One region of the Ectopseudomonas mendocina genome, then DNA from elsewhere that is predicted to be linked to it. Evidence: predicted binding sites of a transcription regulator. Region 1 holds the regulator's gene; each other region holds the start of a gene.

What was found. Region 1 encodes sigma-54, which starts transcription at its own class of promoters, with help from an activator protein. Its sites were predicted from a motif close to ANTGGCATNNANNTTGCTNT; they were not measured.
Region 2: a site for sigma-54 is predicted at 5,094-5,113, ahead of glnA (glutamate--ammonia ligase). Genes of this name have one in related genera too.
Region 3: a site for sigma-54 is predicted at 5,689-5,708, ahead of C7A17_RS22350 (CmpA/NrtA family ABC transporter substrate-binding protein). Genes of this name have one in related genera too.
Region 4: a site for sigma-54 is predicted at 1,877-1,896, ahead of flgB (flagellar basal body rod protein FlgB). Genes of this name have one in related genera too.

What each region holds. Positions count from the first base shown of each region.
Region 1 covers NZ_CP027657.1:1,242,413-1,249,934, reverse strand. The annotation lists gene C7A17_RS05870 (class II fumarate hydratase) at 1-103, shown strand, start outside; gene C7A17_RS05865 (hypothetical protein) at 234-686, shown strand; gene C7A17_RS05860 (superoxide dismutase) at 699-1,310, shown strand; gene C7A17_RS05855 (ZIP family metal transporter) at 1,331-2,233, shown strand; gene C7A17_RS05850 (HPr family phosphocarrier protein) at 2,284-2,556, opposite strand; gene rapZ (RNase adapter RapZ) at 2,572-3,429, opposite strand; gene ptsN (PTS IIA-like nitrogen regulatory protein PtsN) at 3,432-3,896, opposite strand; gene hpf (ribosome hibernation-promoting factor, HPF/YfiA family) at 3,909-4,217, opposite strand; gene C7A17_RS05830 (RNA polymerase factor sigma-54) at 4,311-5,807, opposite strand; gene lptB (LPS export ABC transporter ATP-binding protein) at 5,944-6,669, opposite strand; gene lptA (lipopolysaccharide transport periplasmic protein LptA) at 6,669-7,208, opposite strand; gene lptC (LPS export ABC transporter periplasmic protein LptC) at 7,195-7,522, opposite strand, start outside.
Region 2 covers NZ_CP027657.1:2,855,495-2,863,016, reverse strand. The annotation lists gene C7A17_RS26770 (hypothetical protein) at 256-480, shown strand; gene C7A17_RS13350 (hypothetical protein) at 559-1,308, opposite strand; gene typA (translational GTPase TypA) at 1,473-3,293, opposite strand; gene thiI (tRNA uracil 4-sulfurtransferase ThiI) at 3,424-4,878, opposite strand; gene glnA (glutamate--ammonia ligase) at 5,208-6,614, shown strand; gene C7A17_RS13330 (DUF4124 domain-containing protein) at 6,901-7,464, shown strand; gene C7A17_RS13325 (DUF4124 domain-containing protein) at 7,470-7,522, shown strand, end outside.
Region 3 covers NZ_CP027657.1:4,836,799-4,844,320, forward strand. The annotation lists gene nirB (nitrite reductase large subunit NirB) at 1-724, opposite strand, end outside; gene C7A17_RS26835 (hypothetical protein) at 1,036-1,212, opposite strand; gene C7A17_RS22330 (thioesterase family protein) at 1,318-1,764, opposite strand; gene C7A17_RS22335 (polysaccharide lyase family 7 protein) at 1,811-2,500, opposite strand; gene C7A17_RS22340 (ABC transporter ATP-binding protein) at 2,598-3,389, opposite strand; gene ntrB (nitrate ABC transporter permease) at 3,400-4,251, opposite strand; gene C7A17_RS22350 (CmpA/NrtA family ABC transporter substrate-binding protein) at 4,264-5,547, opposite strand; gene C7A17_RS22355 (hypothetical protein) at 5,887-6,201, opposite strand; gene C7A17_RS22360 (hypothetical protein) at 6,356-6,748, shown strand; gene C7A17_RS22365 (crotonase/enoyl-CoA hydratase family protein) at 6,856-7,522, opposite strand, start outside.
Region 4 covers NZ_CP027657.1:4,402,076-4,409,597, reverse strand. The annotation lists gene flgE (flagellar hook protein FlgE) at 1-241, opposite strand, end outside; gene flgD (flagellar hook assembly protein FlgD) at 278-943, opposite strand; gene flgC (flagellar basal body rod protein FlgC) at 966-1,409, opposite strand; gene flgB (flagellar basal body rod protein FlgB) at 1,421-1,828, opposite strand; gene cheR (protein-glutamate O-methyltransferase CheR) at 2,193-3,020, opposite strand; gene C7A17_RS20350 (chemotaxis protein CheV) at 3,065-3,997, opposite strand; gene flgA (flagellar basal body P-ring formation chaperone FlgA) at 4,075-4,833, shown strand; gene flgM (flagellar biosynthesis anti-sigma factor FlgM) at 4,968-5,303, shown strand; gene C7A17_RS20335 (flagella synthesis protein FlgN) at 5,354-5,821, shown strand; gene C7A17_RS20330 (flagellar brake protein) at 5,916-6,665, shown strand; gene C7A17_RS20325 (MFS transporter) at 6,700-7,522, opposite strand, start outside.

The DNA of each region.
Region 1 (7,522 bases):
AGGGCGGCCGATCATCGAGGTGGCACTGGAGCACACCGATCTGTCGCGGGCGCAGCTCGAGCAACTGCTGAATCCGGAAAAACTCACCGAAGGCGGCCTCTGAGCCGTTTTCCCTTCAGTTCCGGTCATGTCGCTGGGGTGCTTTGCCCATCTCGAACGCGCGATAGCAGGCGCTTTCGAGATGGGCTCGGCATGCCGCATGGCGTGGCTCGGTTCCTATCAGGAGGTCTGTCATGGAGCACTGGAAAACCATCATCGAAACGGGCAATCGCTGTTTCTCCCAGGGCGATTGGGTGCAGGCTCGCGAGCTTTATCTGCAGGCCCTGGCTGAGGCGCAGGTGATGTTCGGGCGCTGGTCCGATCACAACATGGCGGTTGCCGCCTTCGTCATTTCGCACCACAACCTGGCCGACCTGCATCTGACACTGGGTCAGCCGGAGGAGGCTGCGGAGAACCTCTGTGCAAGCCATGAGCGCCTTCTGCAGACCCTGGCCGACATGCAGCAGCCGCAGGCCCTGCGTGAGGTTGCCCTGCATCACAGCCGTCGCACCTACCTGGAGCTGTTGCAGTTCATCAGCGAGCACGGTGCCTTTCCGCGTACCGATCGTCTGCTTGGCGCCTCGCAGCGTCATGCCTGGCAGCGCCCAGCGAACAATCAGGCCAGTCATGGCCGCCACTACCACTGAAGGAGACCGCTCATGCCTCATAGCCTGCCAGTACTGCCATACGCCTACGATGCTCTGGAGCCGCACATCGATGCGCAGACCATGGAAATCCACTACAGCAAGCATCATCAAACGTATATCAACAACCTGAATGCAGCACTGGAGGGAACGCCCTACGCCGAGGTGCCGGTCGAGGAACTGCTCGGTCAGTTGAGCGCCTTGCCGCAGAGCCTGCATGCGGCACTGATCAACCAGGGTGGCGGGCACGCCAACCACAGCCTGTTCTGGACGGTGATGTCGCCCGGCGGTGGCGGGCTCCCAGCGGGTGAACTGGCGGCGGCTATCGATGCCGAACTAGGTGGGTTCGCGGCTTTCAAGGATTTGTTCACCAAGGCTGCACTGACCCGCTTCGGTAGCGGCTGGGCCTGGCTCAGCGTGACGCCGGAGAAGAAGCTGGTAGTGGAAAGCAGTGCCAATCAGGACAGCCCGCTGATGCATGGCAATACGCCGATTCTCGGTCTCGATGTCTGGGAGCATGCCTACTACCTGCGTTATCAGAACCGCCGGCCGGAATACATCGGCGCGTTCTTCAATGTAATCGAATGGCGTGAAGTGGCGCGCCGATATCGACAGGCCCTGAGCTGAACAGGCGGATTGTGAACAGGATGCGAACCTTGCTGACGTCCTTGCCCGACCTCCATGGCCGGGTTTTTCGCTATCTGCTCGGTGGCGCGATTCTGCTGTGCGGCGGCTTGTTGTTGCTCATCCAGGCGCTCGTAATGCTCGACCAGAACGCGCAGCCTGAACTGTTGCGGGCGCTGCGTGGTGGCCTGCTATGCGCAACAGGGACTGCTCTCGGTGCCTTGCCGGTGTTGTTCATGGGCGAGTTGTCTGAGCGTTGGCACGGCCGGTTGCTGGGCTTCGGCGGGGGTGTGATGCTCGCAGCGACAGTGTTTTCGCTGTTGGTACCTGCGCTCGAGGTCGCCGGCGAGCAGGGCTTCAGTCCCTGGAGTGCGGGCATGCTCACCAGTATCGGTGTGTTGCTGGGGGCTGCGGCGCTGTTGGGGCTGGGACGACTGCTGGCGCAGCGACAGCGTCACGACGAGTCTGATCGAGCGCAGGACGGCCTGGCCTCCGGGGTTTTGCTGTTCGTCATTGCCATCATGCTGCACAACGTGCCCGAAGGCATGGCCGTTGGCGTAGCGGCAGGGGCGGGACTGAGTGGCGCCGATAGTTTGGCTATCGGCATCGCCCTGCAGGACGTACCGGAGGGGCTGATCGTCGCCCTGGTGCTGGCCAGCGCGGGAATGGGGCGGGGCCAGGCAGTCCTGATCGGTGCAGCGTCAGGCCTGGTGGAACCTGTGTTCGCCGTGCTCTGCGCCTGGCTGGTAGGTGTGTCGCACGTGCTGCTGCCATGGGGCTTGGCGCTGGCTGCCGGGGCCATGCTGTTCGCCGTGATCCACGAGATCATTCCCGAAGCTCATGCCAATGGACACCGCGCCGATGCCAGTCTGGCTGTGGCGGCCGGCTTTTGTCTGATGATGGTGCTGGATACCGCGTTGGTGTAGGCGATTGCCATCAGAACGGGGAGGATGTGCGTATTGCGCGCCAGGCGGCGCTACTCGCCTTCGTCGAAGTAGTTTTCGATCAGCCCGATCAGCGCATCCATCGCCTCTTGCTCCTGGGCACCTTCGGTATGCAGGTGTACTGGCGTGCCTTTGCCGGCGGCGAGCATCATGACCGCCATGATGCTCTTGCCATCCACCAGGCTTTCTGGGGCGCGCCCTATACGCACCTGGCATGGATAGGTGCTCGCAACGCCGACGAACTTGGCCGCCGCGCGGGCATGCAGGCCGAGCTTGTTGATGATGGTGATTTCACGGGCTGGCATCGCGGCTGTGGTTCCTTAACTGAGGTCGCGGTGACGAACCTGGACGTTTTGCAATGACTGTTTCAGGGCCTCGCTCAGGCGGCTTGCCAGGTAGACCGAGCGGTGATGGCCTCCCGTGCAGCCAATGGCGATAGTCACGTAGGCGCGGTTACTGGCAGCGAAACGCGGCAGCCACTTGTCCAGGTAGGCGTGGATATCCTGGTACATCTCCTCCACTTCCGGCTGTGCGGCGAGGTAGTCGATGACCGGTTGATCGAGCCCGGAAAAATCCCGCAGCTCGGGTTTCCAGTAGGGGTTGGGCAGGCAACGCGCATCGAATACCAGATCGGCGTCTACCGGCATGCCGCGTTTGAAACCGAAGGATTCGACGAGAAAGGCGGTGCCCGTCTGGGTCTGGCCGAGCAGGCGCAATTTTAGCGTATCGCGTAGCTGGTAGAGGTTCAGGCGGGTGGTGTCGATCTTCAGGTCGGCACGATCGGTGATCGGCGCCAGCAACTGGCTTTCGTAGGCGATGGCTTCGGCCAATGAGCGATTGTCATTGGTCAGTGGGTGGCGACGGCGGGTTTCCGAGAAACGCTTGAGCAGGGTCTCGTCTTCGGCATCCAGGTACAGCACGTCGCAGCGAATGTTGCGTTTGCGTACTTCATCGAGCAGTTCGGGGAAGCGGCGCAACTGGCTCAGCAGGTTACGCGCATCGATGGAGACCGCGACCTGCGGCAGCAGCATGTCGCTATGCGGGAGAAAACGTTCGGCTAGATCCGGTAGCAGACCGGCCGGCAGGTTGTCGATGCAGTAAAAGCCATTGTCCTCGAGTACATCGAGGGCGGTGCTCTTGCCCGAGCCGGAGCGACCGCTGACGATGATCAGGCGCATGCTCATTGACCGTTCTGAATCTCGACTATCAGTCGATAGAGTTCTTCGCCGCTTGGTGCCTGGCGCAGGCGTTCACAGACCTGCTGGCTTTCGAGCATGCCGGCGATCTGGCGTAGCAGTTCGAGGTGAGCGTCGGTTGCCGCCTGCGGTACCAGCAGGACGAACAGTAGATCGACCGGGGCGCCATCGATGGCGTCGAAGTCCACGGCCGTTTCCAGGTGCAGCACTGCGCTGATCGGTGCGTCGCAACCCTCCAGGCGGCAGTGAGGAATGGCAATGCCGTTGCCGAAGCCAGTGGAACCGAGCTTTTCGCGGGCAATCAGGCTTTCGAAGATATCCTGGGCATCCAGGTCTGACAGGTCGCGCGCGATCAGGTTGGCGATCTGTTCGAGCACGCGCTTTTTGCTGCCGCCCGGCGCGTTCACTAGGGAACGGCCGGGGGTCAGGATGTTTTCAAGTCGGATCATGAAGGATGGATGTTAGCGGGCTGTGGCGCCTTGCAGGCGGTCGAGCTGCTTTTCCTTGTGCTTGATGAGTTGGCGGTCGAGCTTATCGGCCAGCAGGTCGATAGCTGCATACATGTCCGAGTGCTCGGCGTTGGCGACGACTTCGCCGCCAGCGATGTGCAGGGTGGCTTCGATCTTTTGCTTGAGCTTTTCGACCTCCATGGTCACCTGAACGTTGGTGATCTTGTCGAAGTGACGTTCCAGTCGGCCGAGTTTCTCGCCGATATAGTCACGCAGGGCGTCGGTCACATCCAGCTGATGTCCACTGATGTTGACTTGCATACCGCTTTCTCCTTGTTGCCTTGTGTAAGAGACGGATTCCATGAGAATCCGCCACCGGAACACGTTGGCTTGGAGGCATGTCGCCCCCTTGGCCTACATCAGTCGCTTGCGTTCGCTGGAGGGCGCTATACCGAGGGATTCACGGTATTTGGCAACCGTCCTGCGGGCGACTTGGATGCCTTGTGCCTCCAGTAAACCAGCGATCTTGCTGTCGCTCAACGGCTTTTTCGCGTTTTCTGCTGCAACCAGTTTTTTGATGATCGCGCGTATCGCGGTGGACGAGCATTCACCGCCTTCGGAGGTGCTGACGTGGCTGGAGAAGAAATATTTCAGCTCGTAAATACCACGCGGGGTATGCATGAATTTCTGCGTGGTAACGCGTGAAATGGTCGACTCGTGCATGCCTACCGCTTCGGCGATGTCATGCAGTACCAGCGGTTTCATCGCCTCGTCGCCGTAGTCTAGGAAGCCGCGCTGGTGCTCGACGATCTGCGTGGCGACCTTCATCAGGGTTTCGTTGCGGCTCTGCAGACTCTTGATGAACCAGCGTGCTTCCTGCAGCTGGTTGCGCATGAAGGTGTTGTCGGCGCTGGAGTCGGCGCGTTTGACGAAGCCGGCATACTGCGGGTTGACGCGCAGGCGTGGCATGGCTTCCTGATTCAGCTCAACCAGCCAGCGGTCGTTGTGCTTGCGCACGATGACGTCCGGCACGACGTATTCCGGTTCGCTGGATTCGATCTGCGAACCCGGACGCGGGTTGAGGCGCTGGATCAGGTCGATGACCTGCTTGAGCTCGTCTTCCTTGAGCTTCATGCGGCGCAGCAGCTGGGCATAGTCACGGCTGCCGAGCACTTCCAGGTAGTCGCTGACGACACGCTGGGTTTCGTTCAGCCACGGGGTGTTGGCAGGCAACTGGCGCAGTTGCAGCAGCAGGCACTCGCGCAGGTCGCGGGCACCGATGCCCGCTGGTTCGAACTGCTGGATGCGGTGCAGCACCACTTCCACTTCATCGAGCTCGATATCCAGTTCGGGGTCGAATGATTCGGTGACTTCCTCGAGGGTTTCCTCCAGATAGCCATCGTTGTTGATGCAGTCGATCAGGGTGGCAGCGATCAGCCGATCCTTGTCCGACATGGGCGCCAGGTTGAGTTGCCAGAGCAGGTGGCTCTGCAGGCTTTCACCGCTGGAGGTGCGGGTGGTGAAATCCCACTCATCGTCGTCATTGCTCGGCAGGCTGCTGGCGCTGGTCTGGTAGACGTCTTCCCAGGCCGTATCGACCGGCAACTCATTGGGAATGCGCTCGCCCCATTCGCCTTCCTCCAGGTTATCTACCGTTGGAGTGGTTTCCTGATAGCTCTCTTCTTTGCTCTGAGGGCTGGGAGTGGCGCTTTCGGCGCCATCGGCCATCGGGTCGCTGTTGTCGAAATCGTCGCCGTCTTCCTGGCGCTCGAGCATGGGGTTGGACTCCAGCGCCTCCTGGATTTCCTGCTGCAGATCCAGGGTGGACAGTTGGAGGAGGCGGATAGCCTGTTGCAGCTGCGGGGTCATCGTCAGCTGCTGGCCCATCTTGAGGACTAGCGATGGTTTCATTGCAGACCTTAATTTACCGGCGAGTTACGCCTTCCACATCAGGGCGCCGAAGCGCCGCCAGGAAGCAAATTATATGCCTGATGTTCTCGATTTTGCCTAGGGGGTGCCATATTTCTGTAGTGAAATATCCGCAGGCCTACAGGCGGAACTCGTGCCCCAGGTAAACCTCTTTCACCGTCTGGTTGGCGAGGATGGTCTCGGCATCGCCTTCGGCGATCAGCTGACCGTCGTTGACGATGTAAGCCGTTTCGCAGATATCCAGGGTTTCGCGCACATTGTGATCGGTGATCAGGATGCCGATACCCTTGGTCTTGAGGTGGTGGATTATCTGCTTGATGTCGCCCACGGAGATCGGGTCGACGCCGGCGAAGGGTTCGTCGAGCAGGATGAACTTGGGGTTGGTCGCCAGGGCGCGGGCGATTTCCACGCGGCGGCGTTCACCGCCGGACAGGCTCATGCCAAGGCTGTCGGCGATGTGGTGGATGTGGAATTCCTGCAGCAGGCTTTCCAGCTCCGTCTGACGGCCGGCGCGATCAAGATCCTTGCGTGTCTCGAGAATGGCCATGATGTTGTCGGCCACCGAGAGCTTGCGGAAGATCGAGGCTTCCTGGGGTAGATAACCGATACCAGCACGAGCGCGGCCGTGCATCGGTTGATGGCTGACATCGAGGTCGTCGATCAGTACGCGGCCCTGATCGGCGCGCACCAGGCCGACGATCATGTAGAAGCATGTGGTCTTGCCGGCGCCGTTGGGGCCGAGCAGGCCGACGATCTGGCCGCTTTCGATGCTCAGGCTGACGTCGCGCACGACCTGGCGGCTTTTGTAGCTTTTAGCCAGGTGTTGGGCTTTGAGTATGGCCATTACTGCTGCTGATCCGCGGGTTTGTTCTTCGGTTGGATGACCATGTCGATGCGCGGGCGCGGCGTGCCGACATTGGTGCCAGTGGCGCGGCCAGCGTTGACGATCTGGCGGCGGGTGTCGTAGACGATCTTCTCGCCTTCGAAGGTATTGCCTTCCTGGATCACCTTGGCCTGGTCGATCAGTACGATGCGCTCATTGCTGGCGAAATACTGGATGGTGCGGCCATAGGCCTTGACGATGTCCTTGTCCACGGCGGGCTTCTGCTCGTAGTAGGCGAGATTGCCCACCGAGGTGAAGACGTCGATGTCACCACTGTTGGTCTGGGTGATGGTCACGGTATCGCCGGTGATCTTCAGGGTGCCCTGAGTGATGATCACGTCGCCGCGATAGACAGCTACACCTTGCTTGTCATCCAGTTCGGCACTGTCGGCCTGGATGCGGATTGGCTGGTCGCGATCCGATGGCAGAGCCCAGGCAGCCGCGCTTCCCAATGCGGCGCCGAGGCTGAGAATCAGGGGGAGGGTATTAACGAACCTCATGCTGGCCTCTTACGTTGGACGGCAGGATCATCCGGCCGTCATTCAAGTACGCTTTCATTCCTTGTGCCGTGGTCACCCCGTTGGCGGCCTCGATTCTAACGGCTTGCTCGGTCTGCGCATATTCCTTGTCAGGAATCACGGTCATGCGGCTGCTGGTGATGACCGTCGGGCGACCCTTGGCATCGGTGCGGGCGATGCGTACGTCGTCGATCAGCTCTACTTCGACACCGCCAGGAGAAACCTCGGCGCGCTGACTGGTGACCTTCCAAGGCAGCTCGGTGCCGCGGTACAGATCCAGTTTGGGTGTGTCGATC
Region 2 (7,522 bases), 1.6 Mb from region 1:
TAATCTGGCGCCCTCTCCATGCAGACTCGGCTCAAACAGAACGTTGGAGCCATGTCATGCCAATCGCACCTCACCCAAAAACCTTTATCTGTCGCGTATGCGAATGGCAGCGAACCACACTGCCAGCCAGGCGCTCAAGGATGCCGCCAAAGGTGCCGACTACGACTAAGATCGCCGTCTGGCCAACAGAGCCAACGCGTCATAGACCCCACCTCCTAACTGCCAGGGGCGCACCCGAAGATCTACGAGTTTGACGTGATCAACTTCCTCGACTGGTATAGCGAGCGCCTGATCTACAACATCGGCGCTCCCGGCGCAATCACTGCGCTAGTTCGCGAGCGAGTGATGACGTTAAGCCTGCTGCTGTTGATCGGGCTGGCCGTCTACGACCTGCGGCCCTGTCGACCGCTCCACAAACGAGCCGGACAGGATCATCTCCTCTGTCTTTTTTCTTGGAGAAGAGCAGCTGAAGCGCCATGACAACCAAAAACTAGAGTGAAGCATCTTTGATGAACCACAAAAAAGTGGCCTCTCTGGCTTCGAATCCAATAGGCAAGTCTAAATCGAGGCCCTGGCTGCACCGCGGCTCGCGCGCTCACGGCGTCTCTTGTTCGCCAGACTCAATCGACGTAACAGATGCCTCACCCGCCACCTTAGAGGCTTTTCAATAGCCTCGATCAACTGCGGGACTTCCTCAGCAAAATCGATGTCATCCGTTTCATCATGAATATCTACGAAGAGACAGCGCTCAATGGCCTTGTTGTCCTCAAGCGGCAAGCCGGCCATCAATCTGTAAAACGCCCAAAAGCTCTGGTTTCCCGTACGCTGATAGAACGCCACAGCATCGTTCAACGCTGAGCGGGCGCGCTCACGATCCTCACGCGCAATGCGCACGGCGAACAACTCCCCATAATTCTTAAAGGTGTATGCACTTCGCCCATCGCGTCCGTAGAAACGGGTTTTCTCACACGCAAAAACTTTGGTGATCGCGGCCTCGGAGTAGTAAACGTCGCTATAAAGCACAATCACACCTCCATCGCCTGCGATCGTATCTGCCGATAACAGACTGTGCGCCTTGGTTTCTCGCTGCAATGGGCACCAAGTCAAAACAGGGTACCTAGCCAGCACTTCGCTGGCAGTGAGCAGTAACGGAGATATGACGCCTCTCTCCTTGAGAAGACGCAGCGTACGCCCCAAGAGAGTCTCACCATTAACCGAGATCAATTGCTTAGGCGTAGAGGTTGCTGTCCACCGCTCCTGCTTGACACCATTTTCCGCGGCAAGAATTAAAACTGTCAGGCCATTCATTGGCATAAATCTCCTTAGCAAACGCCTTACTAGGCATCCCTCCAAAAGTGCAGACGACCAACAATATCAAATAGTTATTTAGCAGGCTCCTTAATGACTAAAAAGCCCCGCCAGATCGCTCTGACGGGGCTTTTCATTTACAACTCGACGCTAGCCGATGGCGATCAGGCCTTGGCTTTCTTGGCAGCGCGGGTGCGTTCGCCTTCGTCGAGGATCTTCTTGCGCAGACGGATCGACTTCGGCGTCACTTCGCAAAGCTCGTCGTCCTGGATGAATTCCAGAGCCTGCTCCAGGGTGAAGCGAACCGGCGGTACCAGGGCAATGGTTTCGTCCTTGCCCGAAGCGCGCATGTTGTCGAGCTTCTTGCCCTTGGTCGGGTTCACGCCCAGGTCGTTGTCGCGGCTGTTCAGGCCGACGATCTGACCGTTGTAGATTTCCTGGCCGTGCTCGACGAACAGCTTGCCGCGCGCCTGCAGGGTTTCCAGGGAATAGGTCAGCGCCTTGCCGGTATCGATCGACACCAGTACGCCGTTCTGACGACCAGACATGGTGCCCGGCTTGACGGTGTCGTAACGGTCGAAGATCGAGGTCAGGATGCCGGCGCCGTTGGTCAGGGTCAGGAACTGGTTACGGAAACCGATCAGACCGCGAGCCGGGATGTTGTACTCCAGACGCACACGACCTTTGCCGTCCGGCGACATGTTGGTCAGGTCGCCCTTACGCAGGCCCATTTCTTCCATGACCTTGCCCTGGGACTCCTCAGGGATGTCGATGGTGACGTTCTCGAACGGCTCCTGCTTGACGCCGTCGACTTCGCGGATGATCACTTCCGGACGACCAACACCCATTTCGAAGCCTTCGCGACGCATGGTTTCGATCAGTACCGACAGGTGCAGCTCACCACGGCCGGAGACCTTGAACTTGTCGGCGCTGTCGCCTTCTTCAACGCGCAGGGCCACGTTGTACAGCAGCTCCTTGTCCAAACGCTCCTTGATGTTGCGGCTGGTGACGAACTTGCCTTCCTTGCCGCAGAACGGCGAGTCGTTGACCTGGAAGGTCATCGATACGGTCGGCTCGTCAACGGTCAGCGGCTTCATCGCTTCGACGTGGTTGATGTCGCACAGGGTGTCGGAGATGAACAGCTGATCCATGCCGCTGACGCAGACGATGTCACCGGCAGTGGCTTCTTCGACGTCCACGCGGTGCAGGCCATGGTGACCCATCAGCTTGAGGATACGGCCGTTACGCTTCTTGCCGTCGACGTCGATGGCAGTGACCGGAGTGTTCGGCTTGACCTTGCCGCGGGCAATGCGGCCAACGCCGATGATGCCGAGGAAGCTGTTGTAGTCCAGCGCGGAAATCTGCATCTGGAACGGGCCGTCGAGGTCGACGTTCGGCGCCGGCACGTGGTCGACGATAGCCTGGTACAGCGGGGTCAGGTCTTCGGCCATGTCGGTGTGGTCAAGACCGGCGATGCCGTTCAGGGCGCTGGCGTAAACGACCTGGAAGTCGAGCTGCTCGTCGGTGGCGCCAAGGTTGTCGAACAGGTCGAAGATCTGATCCATGACCCAGTCAGGGCGCGCGCCCGGACGGTCGATCTTGTTGATCACCACGATCGGACGCAGGCCGGCTTCGAAGGCCTTCTTGGTCACGAAACGGGTTTGCGGCATCGGGCCGTCCTGGGCGTCAACGACCAGCAGTACGGAGTCGACCATGGACATCACGCGCTCAACTTCGCCACCGAAGTCGGCGTGGCCGGGGGTGTCGACGATGTTGATGCGGTAGTCGTTCCACTTGATGGCGGTGTTCTTCGCCAGAATGGTAATGCCGCGCTCTTTTTCCTGGTCGTTGCTGTCCATCACGCGCTCATCGTTGAGCTCGTTGCGCTCCAGGGTGCCGGACTGACGCAGCAGGGCGTCGACGAGGGTGGTCTTGCCATGGTCGACGTGGGCGATGATGGCGATGTTGCGGAGATTTTCGATCACTTGTGTGTTTCTCGATCAGAGGATGCGGTGTGCCGCCCAGCGTGGACGACGAATATGAAGAAAAGGGGATCAGTGAGCCGAACGGTCGGGAGGGCGATGGCGGATACTCCCGCCATTCAACCCCGGCGTTCTATGCCGGACGATAAACGCGCACATTGGCATGCCCCTCGCTCAGCAGATGGTGGGCATGCAGGCGACTCATGACGCCCTTGTCGCAATACAGCAGGTACTGGCGGTTCTCATCCAGTTCCTTGAATTTGTTGTTCAGCGCGTAGAACGGCAGAGCCTGCACCTCGACACCGGGTATGGCCAGCGGCTCATCTTCGGCGGCATCGGGGTGGCGGATATCGATGACGATCTGTCCGGCCAACGCCTCGGCGACCGTTTCGACCTGAATGTCCTTGCCCAACTCGTCGATCACGCGATCGATCGGCAACTGAGTGGCACGCTCCAGGGCACGTTCGAGAACGGCCATGTCGAACTGGGCCTCTTCCCTTTCCACGCGATAGCCGCGGGCGCGGGTGGTCGGATTGACCGAAATCACCCCGCAGTATTCGGGCATGTTCTTGGCGAACTCGGCGGTACCGATCTGCGTGGCGGTGTCGATGATGTCCTGCTTGTGGCTGGCGATCAGCGGGCGCATCACCAGCATGTCGGTGACCGAATCGATCACCGCCAGGTTGGTCAGGGTCTGGCTCGACACCTGGCTGATCGCCTCGCCGGTCACCAGCGCTTCGATCTCCAGACGTTCGGCAACACGGGTAGCGGCGCGCAACATCATGCGTTTGAGGATAACGCCCATCTGGCTGTTGTCGACCTTGCCGAGGATCTCGCCGACCACTTCCTCGAACGGTACGCTGACGAACAGCACGCGCTGCGAGCGACCGAACTTCTGCCATAGATAGTGCGCTACTTCCATCACGCCCAGCTCGTGGGCACGGCCGCCGAGGTTGAAGAAGCAGAAGTGGGTAACCAGGCCGCGGCGCATCATCTGGTAGGCCGCCACGGTGGAGTCGAAGCCGCCGCTCATAAGAACTAGGGTCTGCTCCAGCGAACCCAGCGGGTAACCACCGAGACCTTCATGGCGATGGTGCACGACGAACAGGCGCTGGTCGCGAATCTCCATGCGCACTTCGACTTCCGGCTTCTTCAGATCGATGCCGGCGGCGCCGCACTCCAGACGCAGACGGCTGCCGACATGGCGCTCGACATCCATGGAGCTGAACGACTGCTTACCGCCACGTTTGCAGCGCACGGCGAAGATCTTGCCCGGCAACTGATCGGCGTAATGACGCTTGCAGTGCTCGGTGATGTCGTCCAGGTCGCCCAGCGGGTACTCATTCACCTCGAGAAACAGACCGATGCCCGGCGTGCAGCGCAGGCGTTCGGTCATCTCGGCGAGCAGCTTCGGATCGTCAACCAGCGTTTCAACCTCGAGGTTGTCCCAGACACCCGTGACCTTCAATTCAGGGTCGAGATCGCGCAGCACGGAGCGAATGTTCTTCCCCAACTGGCGGATGAACTGCTTGCGCACCGGGCGACTCTTGATGGTGATTTCCGGGAAAACTTTGACGATCAGCTTCATGAATAGAGCGCCCGCTCGACGGGACGAAAAAACAGGGGCGCGGATTATAGCGGAAATTGCTCAAGCTTTGACCAAAAATCCTACACCCACAACGCATCGCACCAAAATCAAGCATCAGCACATTTAGCAGCACCTTAATGGTGCAAATATCTTCTTGAAAAACCTCCTCAGCCAGCGGAACGCCTGAGTTTCGGGCACTCTGCCCATTACAGGGCACTGGCATGCAATTTGCTCCCTTGTGAGGCAGGTCGCCCTGAAGGACTATCCCGCCGGGCTTCACCGTATCTTCAAGGCTTATCGATAAGAGCCTTTTCCACCTGGAGGACAACATGTCTAAGGCTGTTCAACTGATCAAAGAACACGACGTGAAGTGGGTAGACCTGCGCTTCACCGACACCAAGGGCAAGCAGCACCACGTGACCATGCCGGCCCGTGACGCCCTGGACGAAGACTTCTTCGAACACGGCAAGATGTTCGACGGTTCGTCCATCCATGGTTGGAAAGGCATCGAAGCCTCCGACATGATCCTGCTGCCGGTCGACGAGACCTCCGTACTGGATCCGTTCACCGAAGAGCCGACTCTGATCATCGTCTGCGACATCATCGAGCCGAGCACCATGCAGGGCTACGATCGCGACCCGCGCTCCATTGCCAAGCGCGCTGAAGAATTCCTGAAGTCGACCGGTATCGGTGACACCGTATTCGTCGGCCCGGAGCCTGAGTTCTTCATCTTCGACGAAGTGAAGTTCAAGTCCGACATCTCCGGTTCCATGTTCAAGATCTTCTCCGAGCAGGGTTCCTGGAACACCGACGCCGACATCGAAGGCGGCAACAAAGGCCACCGTCCTGCCGTCAAAGGCGGTTACTTCCCGGTTCCGCCGTGCGACCACGACCACGAAATCCGTACTGCCATGTGTAATGCCATGGAAGAAATGGGCCTGGTCGTCGAAGTGCACCACCACGAAGTGGCCACTGCCGGCCAGAACGAAATCGGTGTGAAATTCAACACCCTGGTCGCCAAGGCTGACGAAGTTCAGACCCTGAAGTACTGCGTGCACAACGTAGCCGACGCCTACGGCAAGACCGCTACCTTCATGCCGAAGCCGCTGTACGGCGACAACGGCTCGGGCATGCACGTGCACATGTCGATCTCCAAAGACGGCAAGAACACCTTCGCTGGCGAAGGCTATGCCGGTCTGTCCGAGACCGCTCTGTACTTCATCGGCGGCATCATCAAGCACGGTAAGGCCCTGAACGGCTTCACCAACCCGTCGACCAACTCCTACAAGCGTCTGGTTCCAGGCTTCGAAGCGCCGGTCATGCTGGCTTACTCGGCCCGTAACCGTTCGGCCTCGATCCGTATTCCGTACGTTTCCAGCCCGAAAGCCCGCCGCATCGAAGCGCGCTTCCCGGATCCGGCTGCCAACCCGTACCTGGCCTTCGCTGCTCTGCTGATGGCCGGTATCGACGGTATCCAGAACAAGATCCACCCTGGCGATGCAGCCGACAAGAACCTGTACGACCTGCCGCCGGAAGAAGGCAAGCTGATCCCGCAGGTTTGCGGCAGCCTGAAAGAAGCCCTGGAAGAGCTGGACAAGGGCCGTGCCTTCCTGACCAAGGGCGGCGTATTCTCCGACGATTTCATCGATGCCTACATCGAGCTGAAATCGGAAGAAGAAATCAAGGTTCGCACCTTCGTGCACCCGCTGGAATACGACCTGTACTACAGCGTCTAAGCCAGTCTCGCGCCGCCTTCGTGCGGCGCGTTTCGAAAGCCCCGCTCGGCACTGCCTGGCGGGGCTTTTTCATTGCCCCGTAGGGTGCTGCGCCATGCGCACCACCTGCGGTATCGGCTCGGGGTCGATGGTGCGCACGACCTAGGCGGCCCCGCGACACCCTACGCAACCGATACCCACAGCCCGAGCCGATTTGTAGCCAAACGTCACAGCCATAGCGCCCTGCGCTTGCCAGGAGCCAACAGCAGTGCAAGGCTTAGCGCATCATCCGAGGAAGGATTGGCCCATGCGCCCGCTAATCGCCTGCCTGCTACTTGCCCTGACCCTGCCGGCCAGCGCACAGATCTACAAATACATCGACTCCAACGGCAACACGGTCTTCACCAATCAACCACCGGATGGCACTGCAGCCGAGGCGGTAGAGCTGCCACCAACCAATACGGTCGAGATGCAGACACCCAGCGTGCCGGTCGATAGCAGCAACACCTCTACCCAGGACGAGGCGCCCTACGCCGTGCTGAGCCTGACCGGTATCCCGGACGAAGAAGCCATGCGCGCCAACAACGGTACCTTCATCGTCGGCGTGAACATCCAGCCGCGCCTGCAGCCAGGCCACCGCCTGCGCTTGATTCTCGATGGCGAACCCTATGGCCAGGCGAGCAACGTGCCGAGCCTGCAACTGACCAACGTCGACCGTGGCGAGCACAATCTGGCTGTTGCCGTCGTGGCTGGCGAACGCATCATCCAGCAAAGCAACACCGAGACCTTCACCGTGCAACGCATCAGCGTCAACAGCCCTGCCCGTCAACCTGCAACGCCGCCACGCCCAACTCCAAGACCTGCGAACTGATCACGATGCGTGCACTGCTGCTCTGCCTGCTGTTCATCACCCAAGGTACCCTGGCCCA
Region 3 (7,522 bases), 2.2 Mb from region 1:
CGGCGGCCATCACCACCAGGTCGGCCGGGATCACCTCGCCGTCCTTGAATTTCACCGCGCAGACACGACCCTCGCCATTGTCCAGCAGCTCGGCGGTGTGTTTGGGCAGGAGGAACTTCAGGCCGCGATCTGCCAAGGATTTCTGCAGTAGCTCACCGGCGGTGCGGTCGAGCTGACGCTCCAGCAGCCAGTCGCCGATGTGCACCACGGTCACGTCCATGCCGCGCAGTTTGAGGCCGTTAGCCGCCTCCAGGCCGAGCAGGCCGCCGCCGATGACCACGGCATGCTTGTGAGTCTTGGCAGTGTCCATCATCGCCCGCGTGTCGGCGATGTCGCGGTAGCCGATCACTCCGGTCAGATCCTTACCGGGGACGGGCAGGATGAAGGGCGTGGAGCCGGTGGCGATCAACAGGCGGTCGTACTCGGCTTCGCTGCCATCGTCGGCGATCACGCGGCGCGCCTTGCGGTCGATCTTCACCACCGTGCGCCCGAGCAGCAGCTTGACGCCGTTTTCGGTATACCAGTTGAGGTCGTTGAGGATGATGTCCTCGAATGCCTGCTCACCGGCCAGTACCGGCGAGAGCAGGATACGGTTGTAGTTGGGGTGTGGCTCGGCGCCGAACACGGTGATGTCGTACAGATCGGGAGCGAGCTTGAGCAGCTCTTCGAGGGTGCGCACACCCGCCATACCGTTGCCGATCATCACCAGCTTGAGTTTTTGCATGCCGGCTATCTCCTGGGTCAATAGTCACGGAAAGCTGGCTGCCAGAAATGGCAGGCCAGAAAAACAAAAAAGGCGTCCCGCTAGTCACCTAGCGAGGACGCCTTTGTCCAAGTCCCGAGCTCTCGGGAAGTGCGATGCTCTTCGTTGAGCACCGCGCTTTAATCAAGTTGTGTGGTTAGCAATGCAGTGCTTGTGCCAATTTGCCAAAGCCTCAAGTTTGGCGGGTTTCAGGGTGCATAGTGATTGCCCGCACTTTCTGCGGGTGCACCTTTTCAAGGCTGTGAGCGCCGATTTGGTGCGGCGCTGGCCTGTCAGTGACAGGGTTCGACCTTGCCGGCCGTGTGCTCGACCTGAATCGGCACCTGCGTCGTGGCGGCTTGATTGGTTGTTGTAGTGGCATGAGTGGGAAGGGGCAGGGTGAGCAGTGGCCAGGCGGAGAGGCTGGCGATCAGAGCTGCGCGCTGGGCGCGTTGACGCATAGCTGGCATTGCGGTTCCTCCCAAGGTCGCCCTGCACCGGGGCGGCGCAGGGCTTTTATCGTTATGCCCTAAGGCGTAGCAGAGGAATTAGCAACTGTCACGCCAACAGGTCGGTTATCCGACCACACGATTGACCTTGGGGAATTTGGCGCTGAAAGGCTCCGGCATCGGCACCACCTTCGACTGCAGATAATCGAAGAACACGAAGCCGGATTTGGCCATCGCTACCAGCGCGCCGTCAGCCGGACGCGTGATACGGAAGGTGATGTCGCCACCGTACCTGTTGAAGTCCATCACGCCCACCTCGAACAGCAATTGGTCGCGTGCATGAGCTTCGGCGCGGTAGGTGGTGGCCAGGTCGGTAACGATGATGCCGGTGCCTTTGCCGTCGGTTTCGCGGATGCCGAACTCGAAGAGAAAACGGGCACGCGCCTCGGAAATCATCGAGATCATCGAGTCATTGCCCAGGTGGTTGGCGCCATTGATGTCGGTGACGCGCACGGTCAGGTGGGTGCTGTAGTAATACTGGTCTTCGGGGAAGTCGAGGGTCAGGCGCGCCATGATCAGGCCATTGTCGAGGAAAGCGGCGATTGTAAGCCGTCGCGCCTCAGCGGTGCAGGCTGTTGAGGTGATGGAAGGTGACGCGTCCGCCTTCGCTGTCCGGCCCGTAATTGTCCTGAATGTAGGCGCCGGCCTTGAAGTACAGGTGCTGGGTGCTCCAGGCGCTGCTCAACTGACGGTAATAGCTGCCGTCGTCGCCATCCGTGCTGGCCACGCTGACGCCGATGCGTCCGCTGGGCGTAACCCGCAGGTCGTAACCGAAGCGCTCGCCAAGCTGGATGTTTTCGGCCAGCAGGACGTTCTGTACCTCGCTGTCGCCAGGACGGACGCGTAGCAGCATTTCCACCCGGCCCACACCGCGGCGATAGTGATATTGCAGCTTGATCAGCGGGTCATTCTGGCTGCCCGGCACATCGGTGCTGTGGATCTGGCCGATCACCACCTTGTTGCGGCTGGGCACCTGGTCGACTTGCAGCACGGCACTGAGATAGTTGTCCGAACTCGCATGCAGCCAGTTGCCGAGGCTGCCGTCGCGCTGGGTTTCGCGCAGCTCGCTGCGTGGGTAGCGGGCATCGGCCGTGGTCGAGCCGGTGACCGGCACCCAGAAGGTCACGCTACCGTCGGCATTACGGCGAAAGTAGCGGCTCTCATAGCCGTTGTTCAGACGCTGGGTGGTGATGGTGGTGGGCGTTGGTTCGGTGGGAATCGACAGATTCCAGGTGGTGAGGTCGAGCACGGGATTCTCTGCCTGTCGGTTGAATGCCCTAGTTCGTCCGTGCCAGAGGCCAGAGGTTCAACCGCTCCAGCCCTCGAGCCAGAGCGGTTGCTGGTGATCAGGCGGCGGGCCGCTGCTGGCGCTGGTAGAGGAATTCCAGCACGGCAGTGCGATAGGCGTGGTACTGCGGGTCGTTGGCCAGGGCCAGGCGATCGCGCGGGCGCGGCAGCTCCACGCTGAGAATTTCGCCGACGGTGGCAGCCGGGCCGTTGGTCATCATCACGATGCGATCAGACAGCAATACCGCCTCATCCACGTCATGGGTGACCATCACCACGGTGCTCTGGGTTTCGCCGACGATACGCAGCAGCTCGTCCTGCAGATGGGCACGCGTCAGGGCATCGAGGGCTCCGAAGGGCTCGTCCATCAGCAGCACCTTGGGTTCCATGGCCAGGGCACGAGCGATGCCGACACGCTGTTTCATGCCGCCGGAGATCTCGTTGGGGTGCTTGTGCATGGCATGCGCCAGACCAACCATGTTCAGCGCCTGTTCGGTACGAGCCTTGAGTTGCGCCTTGTTTTCGCGCTCGCCGAATACGCGTTCCACCGCCAGGTGCACATTGCCGAAGCAGGTCATCCACGGCAGCAGGCTGTGGTTCTGGAACACCACCGCACGTTCCGGGCCGGGGCCGTCGATCTCGCGGCCGTTACATATCAGACCGCCCTCGTTGGCATCGAGCAGGCCGGCGATCAGGTTGAGTACCGTCGACTTGCCGCAGCCGGAGTGGCCGATCAGGGCGACGAACTCGCCGCGGGCGATACTCAGATTGACCTCGGACAGCGCCTGGAAACGGCCTTTCTTGGTGTCGAAGTGCTTGCTGACGCCGGTCAGCTCCACGAATTTGTCCATGTTCGTCTCCTTAGCTGGTGTAGTCGAAGCGTTTGGCGATCAGCAGCAGGCCTTGCTCCAGGGCGAGGCCGATCAGGCCGACGACGATGATGGCGATGAGAATGTGCTCGACGTTGAGGTTGTTCCACTCGTCCCATACCCAGAAGCCCAGGCCGATGCCGCCGGTGAGCATTTCCGCAGCAACTATCACCAGCCAGGCTACGCCGATGGACAGGCGAATGCCGGTCATCAAGTGCGGCAGCACGGCAGGGAAGAGGATGCGCGTCAGTACCTTGAACTCCGACAACTTGAGCACGCGGGCGACGTTCAGGTAGTCCTGCGGCACGCTGGCAACACCGGCAGCAGTGTTGAGGATGATCGGCCAGATCGAACTGATGAAAATCACCCAGATCGATGCCGGGCCGGCCGCCTCGAACACCAGCAGGCCGATCGGCAACCAGGCCAGCGGTGAGACCGGGCGCAGCAGACTGATGATTGGCGCGAGCATGCCGGCAAGAAAGGCGAAGCGGCCGATGGCGAAGCCCAGCGGGATGCCCACCAGTGCGGCCAGACCGAAGCCGACGCCGACCCGGCCGAGCGAGTTGAGGATGTTCCAGCCGATGCCCATGTCGTTCGGGCCGTTGTCGTAGAACGGGTCGCTGAACAGCACCAGCGCCGACTGCCAGGTGCTCAGCGGCCCAGGCAGGCCTTCGCTGTATTGCGCCAGCAGCGACCAGAAGCCGATGAAGGCGAGGATGCCGAGTAACGGGGCGATGCTGGCCTTGCCCAGGTTACCCAGTGTGGCGCCGCTCGGCAGCAGGGCGGCAGGCGAAAGGCGTGGTTTGGCGATTTGCGGCAGAGGCGTTTTCAGGGGCGCATTCATGTCGACCTCCGCTCAGGCTTTGATGACAAAGGAATCGGCGTAGACGGCCGGGTTGCTGCCGTCCCAGACCACACCGTCGATCAGCGTGCTGCTGCGCAGCGGGCTGCTCGGCACTGCCAGTTTCAGCGCACTGGCGGCCTCGGCGTAGAGCGCTGTCTGATTGATCTGCGCGGCGACTGCCACATAGTCCGGCGCCTCCTTGAGCAGGCCCCAGCGCTTGAACTGGGTGAGGAACCACATGCCGTCGGAGTGGTAGGGGAAGTTGACGCTGCCGTCCTTGCAGAAGGCCATGGCGTGCTCGTCCTTCCAGCTGTTGCCGAGGCCGTCCTCGTACTGGGCGAGGAAGCGCGGTTCGATCACCTGTACCGGTGCGTTGACGTAGGCCTTGCCGGAAATCAGCTTGGCGGTGCTCTTGCGGTTCTCCTCGCTGGCCTCGATGAAACGGCTGGCGTCGAGAATGGCCATGATCAGTGCGCGGGCGGCGTTGGGATACTGCTCGATAAAGGCGCGGGTGGTGCCCAGCACCTTCTCCGGGTGATCCGGCCAGATCTGCTGGGTGGTGGTGGCGGTGAAGCCGATCTTGTCGAAGATCGCCCGTGCGCCCCAGGGCTCGCCGACACAGAAGCCATCCATGTTGCCGACACGCATGTTGGCCACCATCTGCGGCGGCGGCACGACGATGGTCTTCACGTCGCTCATCGGGTTGATGCCGACACTGGCCAGCCAGTAATATAGCCACATGGCGTGAGTGCCGGTGGGGAAGGTCTGGGCGAAAGTCAGCGGGTTGCCGCCTTTCTTGACGTGCTCGGCCAGTTGCGCGCCATTGGTGACACCCGCTTCGCGCAGTTGCCTGGAAAGGGTGATGGCCTGGCCGTTCTGGTTCAGGCCCATTAATACGGCCATATCCCTCTGCGGGCCAGCCAGACCTAGCTGGGCACCGTACATCATGCCGTAGAGCACGTGGGCCGCATCCAGCTCACCGGTGTTGAGCTTGTCACGCACACCGGCCCAGGACGCCTCCTTGCTCGGGGTGATGCTCAGACCGTACTTCTCGCCGAAGCCCTGCGTTGCCGCGACTACCACCGAGGCGCAATCGGTCAGCGGGATGAAACCCACTTTCAGCGCAGCCTTTTCCGGGGCATCGGAACCAGCTGCCCAGGCAGCGCTACGCAGCGAGGCCGGTGCCGAGAGCCCGAGGGCGGCGATACCGCCGAGTGCGCCGGCCATGGCGATGGATTGCTTGAGGAAGTTGCGGCGGCTGCTGTCGACGGTCTTTTTCGAATCACGATCGGTCATGGGCTGATCTCTTTATTCGGGGCATAAAAAAACGGCGTACGTCGGATCACCTCGATGGGAGGAAGGTGATCGGACGGACGCCGTTGTCCGTGATCCTCGGCCCGCCGCCGTTGGCGTGCTACGCAGGATGCTTGCTGTGATCTAGCAAGTGGCTTGCCAGTTCTGGTTTGGGATGCCTCTGCCTTGGGCCGATAACCCGCCGCGCATTATCGGCAGGCCTTCTTGAGGTGCTTGCTGCCTGCTAGAGACAGGGATGTAGCCTGAACCGATGCGCATCGTTATGGGCCAATGTCGTGCACCGCTCTGCCTTGCTGAGCTTTTTTGGGTCGGATGGTACTTCTACGAGGCTGGCTGGATATGCGCCTCTTCGACAAAGTCACGCAACCAGCGCAGCACCTCCACTGCCTCCCAGCGGGCTGGATCGAACAGTGCGTAGGCGAGTCCCTGATAACCGACCACATCCAGTTGCCGGTGATAGCCCGCACGCTGCAAAAGCGCCTCGATCTCGGCGAAACAGCTGTTGAAGTGCTGGCGATTGAACGGAGTGCGACTCTCGGTAACGATGCCTTCGAGCAGCAGCTCATCGACCATCTCGCGCACGCGCTCCAGCGGCATGCGGTTCACTCGGTGTTTCAGCTGCAGTACGTCCAGCATGATGGCGCTCCTGTTTGATCGGTGTTTTACCTGCGGAATAGGGTAATCGAAAAATACTGTACAAATAAACAGTATTAGGTGATAGTGGCCTCACTCAGGCGACAACAACCCGTCCACCGTGCAGATGTGGGCGCCTTGCAAGGGGGTATTGGCAATGCAACAGATGCTGATGACGATTGTGCTATTGGCCCTGCTCAGCGGCTGCGCGCAACCGCAGATCGAGCGACCACAGGCCAACGGCGCCTATCTGGTGATCGAGGGTGACCAGGCCTGGGCCGTGTTGGTTTCCGATGGCCAGCGAGTCGAGGAGGAGGGCGTCGTACTCGACGTGGTTCGTCTGCCCAGCCATCACTCGAACATTGCGGCCAGTTACGTGATCGAAACGCCCAATTGCGGCAAGCTGCAGTGGCTAACCGAGCGGCATGGTGCCGCGGAAGGGGAAACCACGCTGCTGCCGGCGGCGTTCAATGAGCAATTGAGCAAGCCGGGTTGCGTGTTGGCACAAGGCTTGAGCCGAGCCTGGACGGCCCTCGACTATTCCGGCTGACGCGTAGGGTGTGCCGGGCGCCCCGAGGCTCACAGCAGTTAAATTCCCGAAAAAAGCGCCGCGACCTCAACGGAAGCGGCGCTTTTCATTGGCACGCTGTGGCGTGTTTACATCAGGTGCTGCTTGTCGGTCTCGATGGCTGCATCAAGAGTCTCCAGCAGTGCCTTGCGCACCTTCAGCTTGGTGTTCTTGTGCGCGGTCATGTTGATCTTCTTCATCTGCTGCGCCACGGCCTGGGCGGTTGCCAGCAGCTGTTCGGCCGGCACTATCTTATCCAGGAAGCCGGCATCTACCGCGCCTGCAGGGTCGAACATCTCGCCATTGATCACCGAGCGGTGGAATGCCGACTTGCGCAGACGATCACGTGCTAGCTCGATACCCACATGGTGCATGGTCATCCCGATCTGCACTTCGTTCAGGCCGATGTTGAAGGGGCCCTCGACGCCGATGCGGTAATCGGCCGACAGCAGAATGAAAGCGCCTTTGGCCACGGCATGGCCGGGGCAAGCGACGATGATCGGGTAGGGGTGGGCGAGCATGCGGCGCGCCAGGGTCGAGCCGGCAGCCACCAGATTGATTGCATTCTGCGGGCCGGAGGTCATCACCTTCAGGTCGTATCCGCCGGAGAGAATACCCGGCTGCCCGGTGATGATGACAATGGCGCGATCCTGCTCCGCACGATCGAGCGCGGCATTGAATGCGGCGATCACGTCGGGCGAGATAGCGTTGACCTTGCCATTGCTCAGGGTAAGGGTGGCGATGCCGTCTTCGAGT
Region 4 (7,522 bases), 2.6 Mb from region 1:
CCAGTGCGTTGTTCGTGTAGTTGACGTTGCCCTGGTTGAACAACTGCGACACATCAGCCAGCAGCACACCGCTGCCTTGCGCGTTCTTGCCGGTACCCAGAACGGAAGCGGCATAGACATCGGCGAACTCGGCACGCGACTGCTTGAAACCCGCAGTACCGGCGTTGGCGATGTTGTTGCCGGTGACATTGAGGTCGCTGGTCGCGGCACGCAGGCCACTGAGACCAATATTGAACGACATGGAAGACTCCTTTGCCGGGACTGCCGGCGGCAATAGTTACTGGCCGATGACCTGCACTTGAGAAAGCGGAACGCTGCCCAGACCGGCAAGGTTGAGCATCAGCTCGCTGCCGCCCAAGGTGACGCTGTCGACGTTAGCCGGCAGCAAGGTGTACAGCCCCTTGGTTTCACTGCCGTAGGTGGCCTGCGCCTCGAACTTGTAGGTGCCCGGCGGCACCACATTGCCGTCGGAATCCTTGCCATCCCAGATGAAGCTGACATTGCCGGCAGCCTGCTCGCCCAGGTTGACGCGGGTAACCAACGCGCCCGAATTGTCATAGACGTTGACGTACACGTTGCTGCTGCTGACGGGCAGCAGAGTGCTGGCCTTGAAGCTCTCGCTAGTGTCGACCACCGCCTTCTCGCTCGGCACGATGACCTTGCGGCCGACCAGAGAAGAAGCCTGCAGTGCCTGCGAAGACTGAAAGCTGGAAAGCATCGAGCCCATGCTGGTGTTGAGCTTCTCGATCCCCTCCACCTGGCTGAATTGCGCCAACTGGGCGATGAACTCACCGTTGCCCTGCGGCTCCAGCGGGTTCTGGTTGTTGAGTTGGGCCACCAGCAAGTTGAGGAACTCGTTCTTGCCGAGGTCGTTGCTCTTCGGTGCGTCCGGTTTGATCTGGTACTGATCCAGTACTGAGCTGGTGCCGTTTACGGTGCTCATACCCTGATTTCCTCGTCTCGTCTTACTGACCCAGGGTCAGCACGCGCTGCAGCATCTGTTTGGCGGTATTCATCATTTCCACGTTGGTCTGGAAGGCGCGACTGGCGGAAATCATGTCGGCCATCTCCTCGACCACGTTGACGTTCGGGTAGTAGACGTAGCCATCGGCGTTAGCCATCGGATGATCCGGCTCGTAGCGCGGCATCAGGCTGCTCTGATCCTCGATCACACCGAGCACCTGCACACCACGCCCCGCTTCATCCTGTTCGGCGAACAGCGAACCACGGTCGCCGCCTTGCGCCTGCTGGAATACGGTGGCGAACACCGGATGACGGGCGCGGTAGGTCTGATCCAGGCTCGAAGACACGGTCTCGGCGTTGGCGATGTTGCTGGAAATGGTGTTCAGGCGAGTGCTCTGGGCGCTCATGCCGGTTCCGGCGATGTTGAAGACACTGGCAAGGGACATGGTCGCGCTCCTTATTCGCCGCGCAGGGCGCTGGTCAGCCCTTTGAATTTGCTATTGAGGAAAGTGAAACTGGCCTGGAACTGCACGGCATTCTCCGCGTAGTTCGATTGCTCGATCTGCAGATCCACGCTGTTCTGATCCAGCGACGCATGGAATGGCGTGCGGTAAGGCAGCTCGGCGTCACCCGTCTTCACGCCATCGGCCGGAATGTGGCGGCTGTCGGTACGGTTGAGAGAAACACCACCACGCTGCATGCGGTTGCTCTGCTCGGCCAGTACGCTGGCGAAATCCAGGTCGCGGGCCTTGTAGTTCGGGGTATCGGCGTTGGCGATGTTGTTGGCCAACACCTCGGCACGCTGGGCGCGAAAGCCGAGTGCCTGCTCATGGATGCCGAGTGCTCTGCCGAAGTTGATGCTCATGTTCCGAACCTTTGCCGCTGAGGCCATGTGGTCACTGTTGCAAGCTATTCAGCAAAGGCTGTGCCAATTTATTTATCTCAATAAAATCAATACCTTAATAGCATTCAATACGAGAAAAAGCGGCAAAGCGGCAATGGCTTTCCGCCTGTTGGCAATCAAGCGGCAAAGCCTGCCGGGCAGATTGCCGCCCTGCCGAACCGTAGGGTGCGCCATGCGCACCGGCTCTTCAGCCCCGTCAGGTCGCAGGTGTGCACAGCGCGCCCTACCCAACCGGTCACGTGTAACCGAACCGTCATCTCCAGCTCTGGAAACGCAAACGGGAGGCCAAAGGCCTCCCGTTGCTGATACCAAACATGCGTTGCGTCTATTTGGCCTTGTAGATGATCCCCGGGCTGCACTGCACCATCTGGTACTTCTCCGGCAGGCCATTGAGCGCCTCGGAGGCCCCGAGGAACAGATAGCCGCCCGGCTTGAGGGTGGCATGAATGCGCGTGAGGATGTCCTTCTTCACTTCTGCCGAGAAATAGATCAGTACGTTGCGGCAGAACACGATGTCGAACTTGCCCAGTGCCGCGTAACTGTCAAGCAGGTTGAGCGGGCGAAACTCCACACGACTCTTGATCGGCGCCTTGACCTGCCAGCGCCCTGGCCCTTTCGGATCGAAATAACGCTGCAGGCGCTCCTGCGAGAGCCCCCGCCCCATGGCCAGGCTGTCGTATTCACCGGATTTGCAGTTGCTCAGCATCGACGGCGAAAGGTCGGTGGCAACGATCTGCACACCGGCCTTCAACTGGCCAAGGTTCGTGCGCTCGAACTCATCGATGGACATCGACAAGGAATAAGGCTCCTGGCCGGACGAGCAGGCCGCCGACCAGATGCGCAGGCGCTGGGCCGGATAGGCCTTGATCAGCTCCGGCAATACACGGCTCTTGAGCACCTCGAAGGGGTAGGTGTCGCGAAACCAAAGCGTCTCGTTGGTAGTCATGGCATCGACCACCTGCTCGCGCAGCCCTCCGCGCGGCTGGGTTTGCATACGCTGCACCAGCTCGCCCAGGGTCTTGATGCCGTTCTGTTCCATCAGCTTGTTCAGACGGCTGGAGACCAGGTACTGCTTGTTGCTACCAAGCAGAATACCGCAGGCCTTTTCCAGGAAAGTCCGGAACTGCTCGAAATCCAAATTACCTGAAGACACTAGTGCCGCCTCACCAACCATAACGTTCGCCGAAGGTCGCCCCTTCAGCCCCCATCCGAAACACGAATGCGATCGACCACACGCGCTGCCAAGTCATCTGGCTTGAACTTGGCGAGAAAGTCGTCAGCGCCGACCTTCTTCACCATCGCCTGGTTGAACACACCGGAAAGCGAAGTATGCAGGAGGATATGTAGCTTCTGCATGCGTGGATCGCTACGAATCTCCGTAGTCAGGGTATAGCCGTCCATTTCCGGCATCTCGATGTCGGAAATCAGCATCAGCAGTTCCTTGTCAGGATAGCGCCCCTCGTCCGCCATTTTCTTGAGGAAAGTGAGCGCCTCACGCCCGTCGTTCAAGGCGGTCACCTCGACACCGACAGTCTGCAGGCAGCGCGACACCTGTTTGCGCGCCACCGAGGAGTCATCGACGATCAGCACATGCTTGGTCACCGCCTGACTCTGCACCTGATCATCGATGACGCCTGCGGAGATCACTTCGGAGGTGGGCGCCACCTCTGCAAGAATCTTCTCCACGTCGATGATCTCGACCAGTTGTTGGTCGAGCCGCGTGACCGCGGTCAGGTAATGATCGCGCCCGGTGCCCTTGGGTGGCGGATGGATCTCCTCCCAGTTCATGTTGACGATGCGCTCCACCGAGCGCACCAAAAAGCCCTGAACCTTGGTGTTGTACTCGGTGATGATCACGAAACTGGTTTTCAGATCTTCCAGCGGTGCCCGCCCCGTGGCGATGGACAGGTCGAGAATCGGGATCGTGCCACCACGAATATTGGCCACGCCCCGCACAACCCGGCTGGATTTGGGCATGATGGTGAGGTTGGGGCACTGCAGCACCTCCTTCACCTTGAATACGTTGATGCCATAAAGCTGTGGGCCTTCCAGGCGGAACAACAACAACTCCAAACGGTTCTGCCCTACCAGCTGAGTGCGCTGGTTAACCGAATCCATCAACCCGGCCATGCCCGGACTCCTTCTTGTCGAGTAACGCCTACCCCTAGCAGCCTAGCAGGCGGCACGGGGCTTGCTTTGCATTGGTCATGAAGCCAAGAACGTCATCATTCCGTCAGCTACTGGCAAAGTGCCTTGCTCCTTTGCCCGTTTTACTCGCTTTGCCGACAATCGGCTACAGCGGTACCGCGGCGGCGACCTTCACCAGCACTGAACAGCTTATCGGCGCCACCGAGGCCTTTCTTGAGCAGGCGACCACTGAATATCTACAGCGTAGCGAAATCCAGGGCCGCCATGAGATTCGTGTCAATCGTCTCGACCCACGGTTGCGTCTGCCGCTTTGCGATCAACCGCTGACGACGACACTGGAGAGCCCTGCGCAGCCGCTAGGCCGCGTCACCACTCGTGTACGTTGCGACGGCACCTCTCCCTGGACCGTATTTGTACCCGGCGAAGTACGGCTGTACCGGCCGGTCGTCGTACTCACCCGCCCGCTCAAGCGCATGAGCGTAGTCAAAGCAGCGGATCTCAGCCTGGTGGAACGCGATGTGGGACAACTCGGTCAGAACTTTCTGACTGACCCAGGGCAGGCAATTGGCAAGAAATTGACGCGACAACTGGGCGGCGATCAGGTTCTGGCTCCCAGCCATCTGCAAATTGCCGAGGTGGTGCGCCGCGGCGATCAGGTGGTCATCAGCGCTCGCGGTAAGACCGTCAACGTGCGCATGCCAGGTGAAGCCCTAACGGACGGTGCTCCTGGCCATCAGATCAATGTCCGCAACCTGCGCTCGCAACGGGTGATTCGTGCCCGAGTGGTCGGCCCGGGACAGGTGGAAGTGTCCATGTAGGCATGTTTCTTGTAACGTAATGGCTTGGCGATCCCCTACACTGTTTTCTGACGCATGAAATTAGCCCTAAAGTTTTCTCGGCAGCGGCCGAAAAGCTTGGCAAGCGTCCACCATATCGTCTGAGGTTTTGCATCATGGTCATCGACTTCAACCGGCTGAACAATGCCAATACGCCCGCCAATGCGGGGCGTACCGGCTCGACTCAGGCTGGCAATCGCAGCGAGTCGGCGCAGCCGAACAAAGCGCCTGTCACCGGCAGCGATGAACAAACCACCGCTAAAAGCGGCGAATCCGTGCAACTGAGCCGTGAGGCACAACAGTTGCAGAAAATCAGCGAGAAGCTGAGCGATCAGCCAATCGTCAACAAGGAGCGCGTGGCCCAGTTGAAACAGGCCATCGCTGACGGCAGCTATCAGGTCGACAGCAAACGCGTCGCTCAGAAACTGCTCGACTTCGAATCCCAGCGCTAGTCCCAGGGCTGCGCTGGGGGTGTTGGACGCCCGACCCCCAAGAGCCCGCCATGCACGACACAGCCCTGCTTGACCTGTTCACCACCGATATCGGCACCGCCGAGCAATTGCTTGAGCTGATCGACGCCGAATTCCAGGCCCTGAGCGAACGTGACCTGCCGCGTCTCGACGGCTTGCTTAACGACAAGCAACCCCTGCTTGCCCTGCTCCAGCAGCATGGCAACGAACGCAGCCGCCTGCTGCAGAACGCTGGCCTGACCGCAGATCGTGACGGACTGAGAGCACTGGCAGCGAACTCCGCCCAGGGCGAGCAGTTACTGGTTCGCAGCGAAGAACTGTCCAACCTGCTGCAACGCTGCCAGGAAGCCAATCTGCGCAATGGCCGCCTTGTGCGTGCCAACCAGGCATCAGTGCGCAGCGTCCTCGGCATCCTGCGCGGCGGCGAAACGCCAGGGCTCTATGACAGTCGTGGCAGTGCCGCTAGAATCGCGCAGCAAAGGCCACTCAGTCAGGCCTGAGCCCCTACCGATAAGTGAAACGCACAGGGACATGCAGGCACTTAGCCAGTATGCTAGTGCCGTTGTAGTCTTTTGACTCGGAGAGTTCCGAACTGTGTCCAGCGCGTTCAACGACGAGAGCGGCCCTCAGCCGCCAAAGGTGCTCAAGGCACCCGTGGAGATCATTGCCACCCTGCGCCAATTGCAACAGAACCATGACCCTCTGGTGATCCAGTTCAAAGATCGCAGCCAGCGTTTTCAGAGCTATCTGGTAGAAATTGACCGCGATCGGGCTCGTATCGCCCTCGATGAAATCATCCCGAACGATGGCGAACGTTTCTTCAAGCAAGGCGAAGGTTTCAAGGTCGAAGCATTTCGCGATGGCGTGCGCGTAGCCTGGAGCTGCGAGCACGACGTACAGCCAGGTGAGTTCGAAGGTGCCCCCTGCTACTGGGCGCCGTTGCCGCAAGAAGTGATTTACCACCAGCGCCGTAGTGCGTTTCGTGCACCACTCAAGCAAAGCGACCTGGTCAAGGTCGTGCTCAATGGCGACAAACTGCGCGAACCCATTCCTGGTCACCTGCTGGATATTTCCGCCACCGGCTGCAAGCTGCGTTTTGCCGGCAACCTCACCCAGCAATTGAGCAACGGCCAGGTACACGAGCGCCTCACCGCCCACCTGCCCTTCGGCGCGATGACCTGCGCCGTGGAGCTGCGCCATGTGCAATACGAAGAGAAGGTCGACATGACCTTCGTCGGCACCCGCTTCCACCGCATGAATGGTCTGGAACAACGCCAGGTCGAGCGTTTCGTCTACCAGTTGCAGCGCGAAGCACGCCGCACCGAGAGCGACGGCCCCTTCTGACCCCCTCTCCGATACGCGCAATGCAGTGGCAGCCCTACGGGGCTGCCTGTGCGTTCTGCTGTTCGTCTTCGGCTGCCGCGGCGGCAGCCGGCTCCTGCATCTGTTCCTGCACCGTTTGCTCGTCGACCCTGGGATCGAGCGCAGCGACCAGCGGTGAGCTGGTGACATTACCCGGCATGGCCATGTGCTGCAGCGGCGCATCCTCGACCTGATGCAGATGAGTGACCACCTCAGGCCGAATACGCCAGATCAGGATCAGCGCACAGACGCAAACGAACACGTACAGCATGTTGGCCCCGTAGAAGCGCATCAACACGCCCGTCAGCAGCGGGCCAATGCATGCGCCTACCCCAAAGGTGACCAGCAGCATGGCGGTCAGCGATACGCGTCGCTCCGGCTCGACATGGTCATTGGCAAGGGCCACCGCCAGCGGGTAGAGGCTGAACTGCATCAGGCTGACCAGAAAACCGACGACGATCAGCAATCCCAGGAAAACCTCGGGCAACGCAGCCAGCGGCAGTGCTGCAAGCAGCAGCAATACCGCACACCCACGGATCAGACGCACGCGGTCATGGCGATCCGACAACCAGCCCAATGGCCACTGCACCAGCAAGCCGGCCAGAATGCAGCTACCCATGAACAAGCCCACCTGCTCGGTCGATAGCCCCATGCGTGTCGCATACAGCGGCGCCAGACCATAGAAAGAGCCGATCAGCAGGCCGGCCACCGAAATCGTGGTCAGCGACAGCGGCACGCGACTGAGGAAGAAGCGCAGCTCCAGCGGCGCCGGATGCAAAGGCGCCGGGTGCAGACGTCGCGTCAGCGCCACGGGCACCAGGCACAGGGCAAAGCACAGG